Candidatus Finniella inopinata: one gene and its partner. Each later gene encodes a partner of the first gene's protein in a complex. Links are inferred from orthologs where the notes say so. Each region holds a gene or a part of one and is shown on either strand. Other genes may lie near its edges.

Region 1 (7,841 bases):
ATAGAGAGTGACTTGATCCATGCATAAAAGCAGGATTCAAATTGCTCTGGGTCAAGTATGGAAAACACACGGCCAAAAGTATCATGAGATGGCACACCATTAGGCAGCTCGAGAAATGTTGATAACCAATCGTATTTGGCTTTGCCAAATTCACTAATATCAACCCAGTTATCAGCGCCACAAATTGTGGCCAATATTGTTATTACCAAGATATCGTGCAATTTGTGAAGCTTGTTGTGGTTATCAATACGAGGATCGGCAAGAGGTTCAAAATGTTTGAGGAAAGTATCTGATAACTGCATCCCTGTTTCCTTTTTCTTTATTGAGAAAAAAGAATAATAACAACGGATAGAACAGCAGAAAAGCCGAATAAAAAATTAGGAAATAATTTTTAGAATACTAAACTAATTTTCAGTGCAATCGCCATGCATTTTCTATCAATTGGTGGGCTGAAAACACTAGGGAACTCCGTTATCAGTCGGAAATGGGCGCTTATGTGGATGCTGGAAATCCCGATACATCGTTCCACCAGGCCTTTATGACAAAATATGGGCAAGGCTAGGCAAAATTTTGGGATCAGCTCATTTAAAAAACAACGCGTTAATGGTGAGCTATACCATAAAAACGCCTTGAAATTTGAAACGAAAGCCCCTAAATGAATGTAAGATCCATTATTTAACTTAATCTATAATAACAAAGGAAAAATAAGATGAGTTTATTTAAACATATTGCATTTATTGCAGGGCTTTTGGGCGCAACGGCAGTCTCGGCTTTTGATTCCGATTATCCAATTTACGCGCACCCAAATCAAATTGGCGCGTGCCTTACATACGGGAACCCTTGGGGTTCACAATATAATAATTTGTCTTCTACCCAAAGGCAATACACTACACCAAATCATAGCACTCAAACTATTGGCCAACACAGTAGGCCAGTCTCGGCTGCTGATGCTTCTGGCTCTGACGTTTCCCATGATGCATCTTTTATGGCCCCTGGAGGACCGGTGGCTGATCATTTGCTTGCTTGCCAAATCAGAAACCGTAGTCTAGAACATCGCCATCAAATTATCGATCGACAAATCACAGCGACTTGGGAAATGTTAAGAAACAACGCCTCACCCAATTTATTCGCTGACATTGGGAAAGCTATTTCAGGTTACTTCTATGAAAATGTATATATTGCACCAGCGAAATGTAGTGAAGCCATTTTAAAAACTACTGGTGAAACTTATGGCGAAACCTTGAGCCTATTGCGTGACTTCCAACGAAAAATGAAACGTGATGGGAAAATAGCGGATCCCCTGACATTCCTCCTGGAATGCGAAGGTCTTCGGTCCGAACACAAATTGGTGGCAATAGTAGCAGGGGTTGGTTTTCAACCACCAAAATCAGATGATATCTCTGAAGATGAAAAAAGCCGCAGATGGGATTATTTTGAAGAACACTTCGGTAGTAGGGCGAGAATATTTATGCGCGAATTGCAAGATGCCCTTCCAAAGTCGATTCAAAGAAAAAAAGCATCTTTACTATACAATATGTTGACCAAAGTATCAGCATCCCTAATATACAACATATTCACGTACCAGGCCCCTCAGAGATCTCCTGCTAGCAAGTTGACGGACGACCTGCTTAGAAATGTTTTGGAATTCGCCTACGGCCCCCTAAAATATTCTTTAGATACGACACTTTTCCTCCGCGCTCGTCTGCTGTGTTCCATACCCACACAGATGGAATTCTCTAAGAAGTGGTGGGCTGAAAACACCAGGGAAGCCCGTTATCAATCGGAAGAGCAGGTTTATGTGGCCGCTGGGAATCCCGCCACATCGTTTCACCAGGCCTTTATGAAAAAATACGGGCAAGGTTAGGCAAAATTTTGGGATCAGCTCATTTAAAAAACAACGCGTTATTCACAAGAAAACAGAAAACCGTTGCCTTTTTTAGGTGGTTTACGTTAGAAATGAATCTAAGTCGATTGTTTTTTGATCAGGCAAAATAGGAAGAGTTATGAAACAAGGTATTCACCCCAGTTATCACAAAATCAACGTCATCATGACGGATGGCAGCACTTTTGAAACCCACACCACATGGGGTAAAGAGGGGGATACCATGCGTTTGGATATTGACCCGAAATCTCACCCAGCCTGGACAGGTGGCGGACATAAATTGATGGATACGGGCGGACAGATCAGCAAGTTCAGCAAGCGTTATCAGAATTTCGGCCTTAAGTCCTAAATTTATTAAGACATAAATAACAGGGGGGCTTGCCATGGCGTCGCCAGCGGAGCAGTTAATGCAAGACACCCCCCATCAACCATCTTATCTGGACAATCTAAACCCCAATCAGCACCAGGCTGTTTTAAAAACCCAGGGGCCTTTGCTTATTTTAGCAGGCGCGGGTACGGGTAAGACGCGCGTTTTGACAACGCGCCTTGCTCATATTTTGCTAACCAACCTAGCCTATCCGGCTCAAGTCTTGGCAGTTACCTTCACCAACAGGGCAGCCCAAGAAATGCGCGAGCGAATTGCCCACATCTTGCAACGCCCGGTGGAGGGAATGTGGCTGGGCACGTTTCATTCCCTGTCGGCCCGAATCTTACGGCGTCATGCCGAGTTGGTGGGTTTGCAACCCAACTTCACAATCTTGGATACCGATGATCAACTCCGCCTGATCAAGCAACTGCTTAAAGCCAATAACATCGATGAAAAACAAACTCCAGCCCGCATGGTTTTATCCCTGATCAATCGCTGGAAGGATAGGGGGTTATTGCCCGCCCAGGTCAAACGCAGCGGCAATGATTTGATCAGCGGCCTCTATCAGGATTATCAAGAACGGTTGCTGGTTTTAAATGCCGTTGATTTTGGCGATTTGTTGTTGCATTGCCTGACGTTTTTTAGACAAGAACCTGTCGTCTTAAAATCTTACCAAGAACAGTTTCAATATATGCTGGTGGATGAGTATCAGGACACGAACGTTGCCCAGTATTTGTGGTTGCGGCTATTGGCACAAGGGGCGGGTAATTTGTGTTGCGTGGGCGATGATGATCAGTCCATTTATGGCTGGCGGGGCGCTGAGGTTGGCAATATCTTAAGGTTTGAGCAGGATTTTCCAGGGGCTGAGATTGTCAGGCTGGAACAAAATTATCGTTCCACCCCGCATATTTTGGCTGCAGCCAGTGGCCTTATTGCGCACAACCGCGAACGATTGGGTAAAACATTATGGACGGAGGATACCCAAGGCGAACAATTGCTGGTTCGTGGCACCTGGGATTCGGTTGACGAGGCCCGATTCATTGGTGATCAAATTGAAAACCGACAACGTCAAGGTGACCGCCTGAGCAGCATTGCCATTTTGGTTCGCGCCAGCTTTCAAACCCGTGAATTTGAAGAATGCCTTTTAAGACTGGGGATTCCGTATCGGGTTATTGGCGGCCCTCGATTTTATGAACGGTTAGAAATTCGCGATGCCTTGGCATACCTTCGGTTGGTGGTTCAGGGCGATGACGGGTTGGCGTTTGAGCGGATTATTAACACCCCCCGCCGGGGTATTGGCCAAACCACATTGCAAACCATGCATATTTTGGCCCGCGACCAAGGAATTTCTTTACCTCGTGCCGCCCATTATTATGCCCATAATATCGCCAAGGGTGCTGCTGGCAACAATCTACGCCTATTTTTTGAAAACCTTGACCGCTGGCGAGCTTTGTTAGAAACAGATCCTCATGTAGAGGTGGTTAAGATGATCTTAGACGAATCCGGCTATACAGCCATGTGGCAGGAAGATAAATCTGCTGATGCCCCCGGCCGTCTAGAGAACTTAAAAGAATTGGTCACCGCCATCGGTCAGTTTCAGTACCTGCCGGGCTTTTTAGAACATGTCAGTTTGGTCATGGAAAATAATCAACAAAGCGAGCAGGACATGGTCAATCTGATGACCCTTCATGCCGCCAAGGGGTTAGAGTTTGACACCGTATTCCTGGCCGGTTGGGAGGAGAATTTGTTCCCCCACCCCCGTGCCTTAAACGAAAATGGCGAGGCGGGATTGGAAGAGGAGCGGCGCCTTGGGTATGTCGGCATCAGCCGTGCCCGCCAGCGCGCGATTATCAGTTATGCCCTGCAAAGGCGCATGTATCAGGGCGGATGGCAGCTGGCGATCCCATCGCGGTTTATCAAAGAGCTCCCTGATGCCCATATGACGCATATTCACGCGAACGGTCAATCCAGCCGACGCCCGCCCGTCCAGCTGCACCATAACGCCCCCAAAACTCTGCACAGTTTTGACATTGGCGATCGTGTTTTTCATCAGAAATTTGGTTATGGAGAGATTCTGGATTTCGATGGGGAAAAGGTGGACATTGATTTTGAACACAGCGGCCATAAAAAAATTATTGCTGACTTTATTTCGCGAGCATAAGACAAATGAATTCTTTTACCCCTCAATCCCTCTGGCACCTTCAAATCCGCACCCCCTATCAGGCGGTAGAGGCCGTTTTGGCGCTGTTGGAAAATTTAGGGTTGGAGGCTTTAAGTTGGCACGAACGCGAAGATGCTGACCCTTCAGCGGCCGAAGACGATCAGGGCTTCCCGATAGCTGAAACATTCATGGTGGAGGGATATACCAAAAGCCCCCCCGTTCTAGACAGCTTAAATCAAGAACTTGATATGGTGGCAAGCCTGTTGGCAGTTTCGCCTCCGGTCATTGAATCTTGTCAACCGGTTGATCACCAAGACTGGCTCAGCGTTTGTTATCAGCAACTGGCTCCTCGCACGGTTGGAAATTATTATGTTTATGGCAGCCACGATAAAGCAGTGGCGGTGCCCCCTGGGTTGATGCCGTTGCAAATTGATGCGGCGACGGCTTTTGGCAGTGGCGATCATCAGACCACTAGCGGGTGCCTGCAGGCCATAAGTGATTTGCGTCACGACGATTTTAAAACCCTTTTAGACATGGGATGCGGTTCGGGCATCCTGGCCATTGCGCTTGCCAAAGCCTGGCCCGATGCCACCGTTATTGCCGTTGATAACGACCCCGAATCGGTGCGCGTCACCCGTTATAACTGCGACCTTAATGATTGTCCTGACATTCAGGCGCTGGTTAGCGAGGGTTTTGATCAGCTTTCTCTGCCCCAGGTTGACTTAATTGTGGCCAACATTCTGGCCAAACCCCTGTGCCACATGGCACCGATGATGGGACAAACTATCGCCCAAAACGGATGGGTGATTTTGTCAGGGCTGTTGGAGCGCCAGCAAAACGATGTGATGGAGGCTTACCAGCGAGAGGGGTTTAAACTGGTCAAAACCTATCCCCTGGATACCTGGACCACTCTGGTTTTGCAAAAGGGGTAGGGGCACAACGGTCAACAATTGATGTCACAAATCCCATGCTATCAATGGCATTTACTTTGCGTCACCCTGTGCATTATTCTTGTTCAGACGGTAATTCTTTAATCTTCTGCTGAATTTGTTTTTTCAAGTCAGAATCAGGCAATCTTTCCAAGGCCTTCTGCGCCCAGATTAAATCATCCGGCGTAACGTCGGGTGATTAATTACCCGATTTAAGGCTTCTAATGCCAGGTCTTTTCCGCCCAAGCCTTCAAGCCTATCGGTCGCCCGGATTAAATCAACCGCACTGGCGTGAGGGTGCTTAATTGCCCGTTCTAAGGCTTCTAATGCCAGGTCATTTCGTTCCAATCTTTCGAAGGCTTCAGCCGCAATAAAACTGTTGTAAAAAGGAGATTCTAAAAAGGTCTTTAAGGGGGCATCTTCCGTCTTTGCAATCTTTTCCAGCGTATCAATAAGTGTCTCAACAATGGGCTTCTTTGCTGGTTGAAATATGGGGTCCAATAACCTGTTTAAATCGTCCTTATCCGCGTATTGATGAGTAAACAGGATATTACGTCTTATATTTTCGGAATCACGAGGATCAGATACTCTGAATGAAAAACTAGCCCCGTCGACCACAGCTATGGCCGCCAAATGGTTTTGAAGAAGCTCCGGATCTGTTTGTGTCCTCTTGGCAATTTCACGCAATGAATTTTCAGATAAAACGTCCTTTGATCTCATGGACTCCCGCAGGTAGAGGGACGTCAAATTTAAGCGCGAAAGAAATATTTGACGCGTCTTGTGTATGGACCGAATAATCCTCTCTCTCTCCTGTTCCGTAGCAGGGGTAGAGGAAATGCCATATTTACCACCGATAGTGGCAGAAATTTCTTCGGTGTACTTTTGCAATTCATCCCGTGACTTTTGATCCTTGACCTGCTCTAACAACTGACTCCTTTTTGTCTCAAGCTGTTCAAGCCAAGCCATACAGGACACACCCAATGGCTTATCACCAGATGCCCCATAAGCGCCCCCAACTGACCAAACAAAAAGCACACACAGGTAAAAAAAGTTTTTTTTTCATCGAATACATAGCCCAAGTCCTGGAAGAAAGTACCCTGACTATACAATGAAAAATTTTAAATTAAAGTTAATAAAGGGAATTCGGACACTTGATTCTTGTCTAAAAGAAAACGTATGACTGAAATAACCAGCCATTTCGCATGCCTGTGACAAGGGTGAATAATTTATTGAAAACCATAAGGTGACACTTTACGCTTTGCAGACCCCTTGGCCATAGAGAGCCCCTGAACGGGGCGTTGCTAACCCTGAATTTCCTGGCAGCACCTTTAGATTTTGTTAATCAGTTGGGTGTTAAAATAATCCTAAGTGAAAGGAATTTTTTTCCTTTAATAATGGGATTAAAGAAACATGCAATTGATAACAAGATTAATCATTTATTTCATTATAGGGGGTTTTCAATCCCTTTATGCTGAAGATTTGCCTGAAAAACCAGAATCCAGAACCGACATAAAGATTGTGAGCTATTACACCCCAGAGGCTCGGGAAGAATCTGAATTCAAAAAGACGAAAAAAATCTACGTTCGTCACCGTTCCGTTTCACCCTATCGCGGTTTTGCCTTGGTTAATCTGGCGGCAACAACGTCAATTCGTGAAAACAATAATTTTGAATCAGAATCAACCAATGATGAAGAATCCGAGGGGACTGTAGACGAAGGAATCATCGAAGTCGCCTATGCAAAAGAGCTGTTGAACCAAAACATAAAACCCATGGCGCCGACTCTTATTGATTGTGATAGATGGTAGTATTTTGACCGAAGGTTGATGCACCTTGCAACAAAGGTTGAAAATGTTGTAGGGATGAATATATAAAGTCTGGAGGATTGACTGATGACCAGAGGCGGATTTAGAGAAGGGGCCGGGCGCAAACAGCTAAGCGGCCATTATCGTGAAAAAACGAAACCTGTTCGTTTGCCTATTAGCATGATCGAAACGGTCCAGGATTTACTAAAGAAACGCGAACCATTGGGCGCGGGGCAAGTCCCTTTTTATCAAAGCAGCGTGTCAGCCGGTTTTCCTTTGCCGGCGGATGATCAGCACAACCAGGTCAATCTGCACCACCACCTGGTGAAAAATCCAGGTCAAACTTTCGTTGTCAAGGCAACGGGCGATTCTATGATTGGGGCTGGCATTAATCACCAAGATCTGTTGATCGTTGACCGATCCATCACCCCAAAAACCACCGACATTATCGTGGCCGCTGTTGACGGCGATGTGACCGTGAAAAGGTTTACCGTCACAGAACAGGGGGTGATTTTAAAGCCTGAGAATCCGAACCATCAATCCATTGAAATAACCAATGACAGGGAATTTCACGTTTGGGGTGTTGTCACAGCGGTTATCCATGGCTTGCGGTAGGGCTACCTATTAATAACTCTTATAAATTCACAATTACGATCACGTTTTGAATCATGTCTTGCGATGACATTGACGGCAGCGGGT
Region 2 (5,571 bases), on another replicon or contig:
CCAAACGTTTGATACACTTGCCGTTCCAAAGAAACCTTGTTCTTTATACATTTCTGCTGTCTCAGTACTAAAAAATTGATCGGGGCTTACCCAATTTTTGATGCTGTCACAGGTGATTAGAATCCCACCCTCTTGATCAATATGAAGGATTCCTTCTGGATAATTTGATGTTTCAAAAATAAATAGCGAGCAATTGGTAACTGGCATTTGTCCATTTGGAACCAGTTCAATATCCGTCTGTCGATTGTTGGCGTGCTTCATTTCCTTTAACGCCCATAGTTTTGAATCATAACGATTAAGATAAAACGCATCATCCCTTCCATGAAAGGCTCCAATTCTAATGACGTTTTTGACTTTTCCAAGGGCATCAAGTTCAGCTAATCCTTTATCATCCAACCTTACGGTATTTATAAGTGAAAGGTTGCCGTCATCACGAATGATAATCATATTTCTGCTGTGTTGAAGTTCAACATTATTATGATGCGTTATATTTGTGCCTGTAACAAAGAAAATATTGGGAAATATTTCATTTATCTTACTGTGAGGCCATGCTGGCGAGTACATATATTTTATCTCTTTAAATTAATCAACCTACAGCTTCAACGCCCAATCATCCAGCCGTTTCAACTCGTCTCTTAACCGGGCAGCTTCTTCAAACTCCAAATTGCTGGCGGCTTGTTTCATCTGTTTTTCCAACAATATTTTACGTTTGGCCATTTCCTTAGGTGTTAAGTTTTCGCCCTTCAAATCAACGGTGACATAATCAGCCTCTGCCATACGGGCCAGGGCCGGGGTAATGCCCCTTTGTATTGTGGTTGGCGTAATACCATGTTGAAGATTATAGCTGTGTTGTTTTTCACGACGGCGGTTGGTTTCAGAAAGGGCTGCCTCCATGGAGCCCGTGATGCGATCAGCGTACAAAATAACTTTTCCCTCCACGTTACGGGCGGCCCGGCCAATGGTTTGAATGAGGGAGGTTTTTGATCGTAAAAATCCTTCTTTATCGGCGTCCAGAATCGTCACCAAACCGCATTCGGGAATATCTAGACCTTCCCGCAAAAGGTTGATTCCAACCAATACGTCAAAAATGCCCAGTCGCAAATTTCGAATGATTTCGATACGTTCCAGGGTTTCAATGTCTGAATGCAAATAACGAACCTTCAGGCCAGCTTCGGTTAAATATTCCGTCAACGCCTCTGCCATTTTCTTGGTCAAGGTTGTAACCAGAACACGAAACCCTTTGGCGACGGTCAATTTCGCCTCGTGAATCAAATCGTCCACTTGATGTTCACAGGGGTGAATTTCGCAAACAGGGTCAATCAAGCCGGTTGGGCGAATAATCTGCTCAATAAATACCCCTTCGGTTTGGGTCAATTCCCAGGGGCCTGGGGTGGCTGATACGAAAACAGTTTGGGGGCGCATGGCTTCCCATTCCTCAAACTTTAACGGTCGGTTGTCGGCGCACGATGGCAAGCGAAAGCCATGCTCGCTGAGGGTGGATTTTCTAGCCCTGTCCCCTTTGTACATGCCGCCCAACTGAGGGATGGCAACGTGACTTTCATCCACCATCAAAATGGAATCGGGGGGCAAATATTCAAACAAAGTGGGGGGCGGTTGACCAGGGTCGCGCCCCGTTAGATACCGTGAATAGTTTTCAACGCCAGCGCACGAACCAGTAGCCGCCATCATTTCCAGATCAAATTGGGTGCGTTGTTGCAACCGTTGCGCCTCTAGCAATTTACCGGCAGCCTCAAATTCAGCCAACCGGACCACCAGATCAGCCTGAATGCCTTTAATGGCCTGCTGCATGGTGGGGCCGGGGGTTACATAATGGCTGTTGGCAAAAACCATAATCTGTTCCAGGTCGGTAAACGTCTCGCCTGTCAAAGCGTCCATTTCGATAATCTTTTCCAATTCATCACCAAAGAAGCTAAGGCGCCATGCCCGATCTTGATAGTGGGCAGGGAAAATTTCGACAACGTCGCCCTTAACCCTGAAATTTCCCCGTACAAAGTTGATATCATTTCGTTTGTATTGCAACTCAACCAAGCGGCGTATAAGGGTTTGACGATCAATATTATCACCGACCTTAAGGGGAACAATCATTTCGCTGTAGGTATTCACCCCCCCGATACCATAAATACATGATACGCTGGCGACAATAATCACATCCCGCCGCTCTAACAGGGCACGTGTGGCGGCATGGCGCATCCGGTCAATTTCTTCATTAATTGATGCAGTTTTCTCTATAAAGGTATCGCTGCGCGGGACATAAGCTTCAGGTTGGTAATAGTCGTAGTAAGAGACGAAATACTCAACAGCATTGTTGGGGAAAAAGGATTTCATCTCAGCATGCAGCTGGGCCGCCAAAATTTTATTAGGGGCCAAGATAAGGGCTGGACGCTGGACAGCCTGAATAACGTTCGCCATGGTATACGTTTTACCAGAACCAGTCACCCCTAACAAAACCTGGTTACGGTCCTTTTCTTCTAATCCTTTTATCAGTTTTTCAATAGCCTGCGGTTGATCGCCAGCGGGCTCAAATGGGGACGAAATCTGAAAGGACCTGGATAAGCCGTCGCCGGAATTGTATAACAAGGGGAGAATGGCAGTCATTTTTTATTTTATCGCTTATTCATGCATAATTTTAAGGAAAAATTTCCCAGCATCTTTTATAATGGTTATTATTACCAACTCATCATAACTATTGTAAGGGTTTAATCAATGTTCCTACGTTTTTCTCTCATGTTTTGCTCACTGATCGCTGTTGCTCAGGCAACACAACCAAGTGCATCACCAGCTGCTCTTGGCGTCAACCGTTTTGTACTATCCACAGGCATTGAAAATCGTGAACCGATAAACCCCAAAGAAAACTTTTCAACAGTTGACGGAAAAGTAGTGGCCTTTGCCGATTTGTCAGCATCCGCTGATGAAACCGTGACCTTTATTTGGACACATAACGATAAGGTTCACACACAATGGTCAACCCATGTAGCAGCCAGCCCTCGGTTTCGCACCCACGCCGCTGTTCAGGCTCGTCCAGGCAAATGGTCGGTTAAAGTCCAAGATAGTAAAGGGGCTGTGTTAAAGGAACAAAGTTTTGAAGTTAGCCAGAGTGGCGAACACGTCACCGCAGCAGAACCAGGAAAGCCAGTTTCGGAAGCAACTGCTAAGTTGGCAAAAAAAATTACGAAGGCACCTTCGAAAGGTGTAAAAGAAACCTTAAGTTCCCTGGAACCAAAAAATGAAAAACCAGCCGAACCTGAAAAAAAACCGGTAGCTGAGACAAAGAGCGAAAGCGCAAAATAAGTGTCCTATTGGCTTATAAAGACTGAACCATCAAGTTGGTCTTGGCAGGATCAAAAACGGCAAAAAACAACAGCCTGGGATGGTGTTCGCAACTACCAGGCTTCTAATAATTTAAAAGCTATGTCGATTGGGGATTTGTGTTTTTTTTATCATTCGGTGTCAGATAAAAAGATTATGGGCATTGTCGAAGTGACCAAACTTTATTCTCCTGACCCCAGTGATGAAACGGGGCGCTTTGGAATGGTTGATGTAACTTACAAAGAACCATTTTTGAACCCCATCAGCCTTGAAACAATTAAGCACCATCCCATGCTGCAGCATCTAGCCCTGGTTCGGCAATCAAGACTATCCGTTATGCCTATTGATTCTGACTCATGGGATATTATCTTAAATTTGTCTCAACGGGATTAGATGCTCTGCACATCTCATCATTTGCAAACAAAATTGCCTGGGATAATCTTGTTTTGTCTGTGCCCTTTAGCCTTTTTCATGCCCAGGGTGGCTGTTTCTGTTCTGGCCGTTGGCGGAGCGTTCGGTTGGTTATGTCAGGGGAGTAAACCTCTAGAATTATTTAAAAACCCCATTTCAATTTCTATCATCGTTTTGATCGCATGGGTTTGTCTAAGCAGTTTGTGGTCGCCAATACCTTCAGAAACCTTTCGCCTCAGCGGACGTTTATTGGGTCTGTTATTTTTAGGGATTGGCTGGACAAGTTGGATTCAAGCACGGTCGGATGCTGAGTTGTTAAGCTTGAAACGTTGGTTATTTTATGGGGTTGTTTTTGCTTTAATGCTTATTGCTATGGATGCTTTATTAGGAAATCCATGGCAACAATTCGTTCAAAAAAGTTCAGCCAAGGCCTTTGTTCCCTTGGTATTAATCCTTAGTGTGGCGATTTGGCCATGTAATGATATTAATTATGGATGGCTGAAATCTACCCTTGGGTTTCTATTGGCTGCTAAAATCTTCTTAACCGTTGATTGTGATACGGCTGTAGTCGCGATTATTTGCGGGAGTGTGGCTAGTATCAGTTATAATTTATTTCCTAAGTTTACGGATAAAAGCGTCAGACTTGGAACCCTTTTCCTGATATTGGGACTACCTTGGGCTTTTTCTAGTCTTTTGACTGATTCGGCTATAAAAGATCTTAATCAACAGATACGATCCTTCAGCCATATTCACCGTCTGTATGTTTGGCAATTTGTAAGCCATAAAATTCCAGAAAAAAGTTTGATTGGTCAGGGGGGGGACAGCTCGCGAGCATCCCTAGTAGGGGGAGAACAAAAGACTTGGTCAACAGTGAACGAGGAAGGGAAGGCGGTGCCCATTTTTTCCAAGGCCATTCCCATGCACCCCCATAATTTACCTTTGCAAATTTGGTTGGAACTGGGCTTAGTGGGGGCGTTGATTATGTCAGCCCTCAGTTATTTCCTATTAAGGGGCATCAACCGCTATCCCGTTAACGACGCATCCATTATCGTTGGTTTTTTTACAGCGGCTAGCGTTTCTTTCCTGGTTAATTTGGGATGTTGGCAAAGCTGGTGGTTGGCAACCCTGGCCCTTGTTATGCCGCTTCTGTACCCCTTGGATACCAATCTAAGGAAACCTTGATGCGCCGATATGCTTTTGACCTTTTTCTGCAGCCAAGGCGATTTGTTTTTGACGCTCGCGGAAGTTTCTTTTTTTGTGGTCACTGACCACGTCAACACACCGTGGGCAAGAAACGCCCTTTTCATAAGATTCCGATAACAGATCTTCGGCTGACAAGGGTGACCGACATCCATAACAAAGCGAATGGGTACCTTTGCTCAACGAATGGTCAACAGTCACACGTTGGTCAAAAACAAAGCAGTCGCCTTCCCACAGACTCTCCTGTGCGGGGACAGTCTCTAAATACTTCAAAATTCCGCCCTTAAGGTGGTAAACATTTTCAAAGCCCTGAGCCAGCATGTATGCGGACGCCTTCTCGCATCGGATACCGCCTGTGCAAAACATGGCAACCTTTTTATGTTTTTCAGGATCGAATTCTTTTTTGACAACGCCAGGGAACTGGGTGAAACTTGTCGTGTTTGGATCAACAGCGCCCTTAAAAGTCCCAATTCGAACCTCGTAGTCATTTCGGGTATCAATCAAAATCACGTCAGGGTCTTGAATAAGTTTGTTCCAGTCCTGTGGCGTTACATAGGTTCCAACCTGACGATTGGGATTAATACCTGGAACGCCCAAAGTCACAATCTCTTTTTTGAGCCTTACTTTTAACCG

What was found. Proteins that work in one complex are often made in the same cells at the same time.
Region 2: the proteins of EQU50_RS04200 (region 1) and uvrB are in contact, whole or in part, in a crystal structure (PDB 7EGT), measured with the Thermus thermophilus proteins. The link is inferred for Candidatus Finniella inopinata from one-to-one orthologs. Residues at the interface, in WP_096412145.1 of Thermus thermophilus: His654, Arg656, Phe657, Gln666, Asp668, Glu669, Lys680, Arg681, Leu682, Ser683, Lys685, Tyr686, Ala687; in WP_096411307.1 of Thermus thermophilus: Glu23, Leu25, Arg26, Asp27, Gly28, Glu29, Arg30, Phe31, Arg55, Glu326, Asp327, Phe328, Glu379, Ser382, Gln383, His398, Gly400, Arg401.

The regions. Positions count from the first base shown.
Region 1 is NZ_SCFB01000005.1:120,491-128,331, forward strand. Bases 1,870-4,837 are described here. They hold EQU50_RS04200 (ATP-dependent helicase), read left to right. Parts: upstream 1,870-2,265; coding sequence 2,266-4,410; downstream 4,411-4,837. Other genes in these bases: rpmE (50S ribosomal protein L31), read left to right, coding at 2,004-2,231; EQU50_RS04205 (50S ribosomal protein L11 methyltransferase), read left to right, coding at 4,416-4,837. Outside these bases: EQU50_RS04185 (ISAs1 family transposase), read right to left, coding at 1-302; EQU50_RS04190 (hypothetical protein), read left to right, coding at 710-1,864; more of EQU50_RS04205, read left to right, coding at 4,838-5,342; EQU50_RS04210 (hypothetical protein), read right to left, coding at 5,511-6,305; EQU50_RS04215 (hypothetical protein), read left to right, coding at 6,750-7,145; EQU50_RS04220 (LexA family protein), read left to right, coding at 7,230-7,757. UniProt on the Escherichia coli protein: A helicase with DNA-dependent ATPase activity. Unwinds DNA duplexes with 3'-5' polarity. Translocates on single-stranded DNA with 3'-5' polarity. Initiates unwinding more efficiently from a nicked substrate than double-stranded DNA.
Region 2 is NZ_SCFB01000023.1:7,110-12,680, forward strand. The notes cover bases 105-3,082. They hold uvrB (excinuclease ABC subunit UvrB), read right to left. Parts: upstream 2,617-3,082; coding sequence 592-2,616; downstream 105-591. Other genes in these bases: EQU50_RS08055 (hypothetical protein), read right to left, coding at 105-564; EQU50_RS08065 (DUF2914 domain-containing protein), read left to right, coding at 2,725-3,082. Also shown: more of EQU50_RS08055, read right to left, coding at 1-104; more of EQU50_RS08065, read left to right, coding at 3,083-3,309; EQU50_RS08070 (EVE domain-containing protein), read left to right, coding at 3,310-3,720; EQU50_RS08075 (O-antigen ligase family protein), read left to right, coding at 3,721-4,920; oxygen-dependent tRNA uridine(34) hydroxylase TrhO, read right to left, coding at 4,906-5,571. UniProt on the Escherichia coli protein: The UvrABC repair system catalyzes the recognition and processing of DNA lesions. A damage recognition complex composed of 2 UvrA and 2 UvrB subunits scans DNA for abnormalities.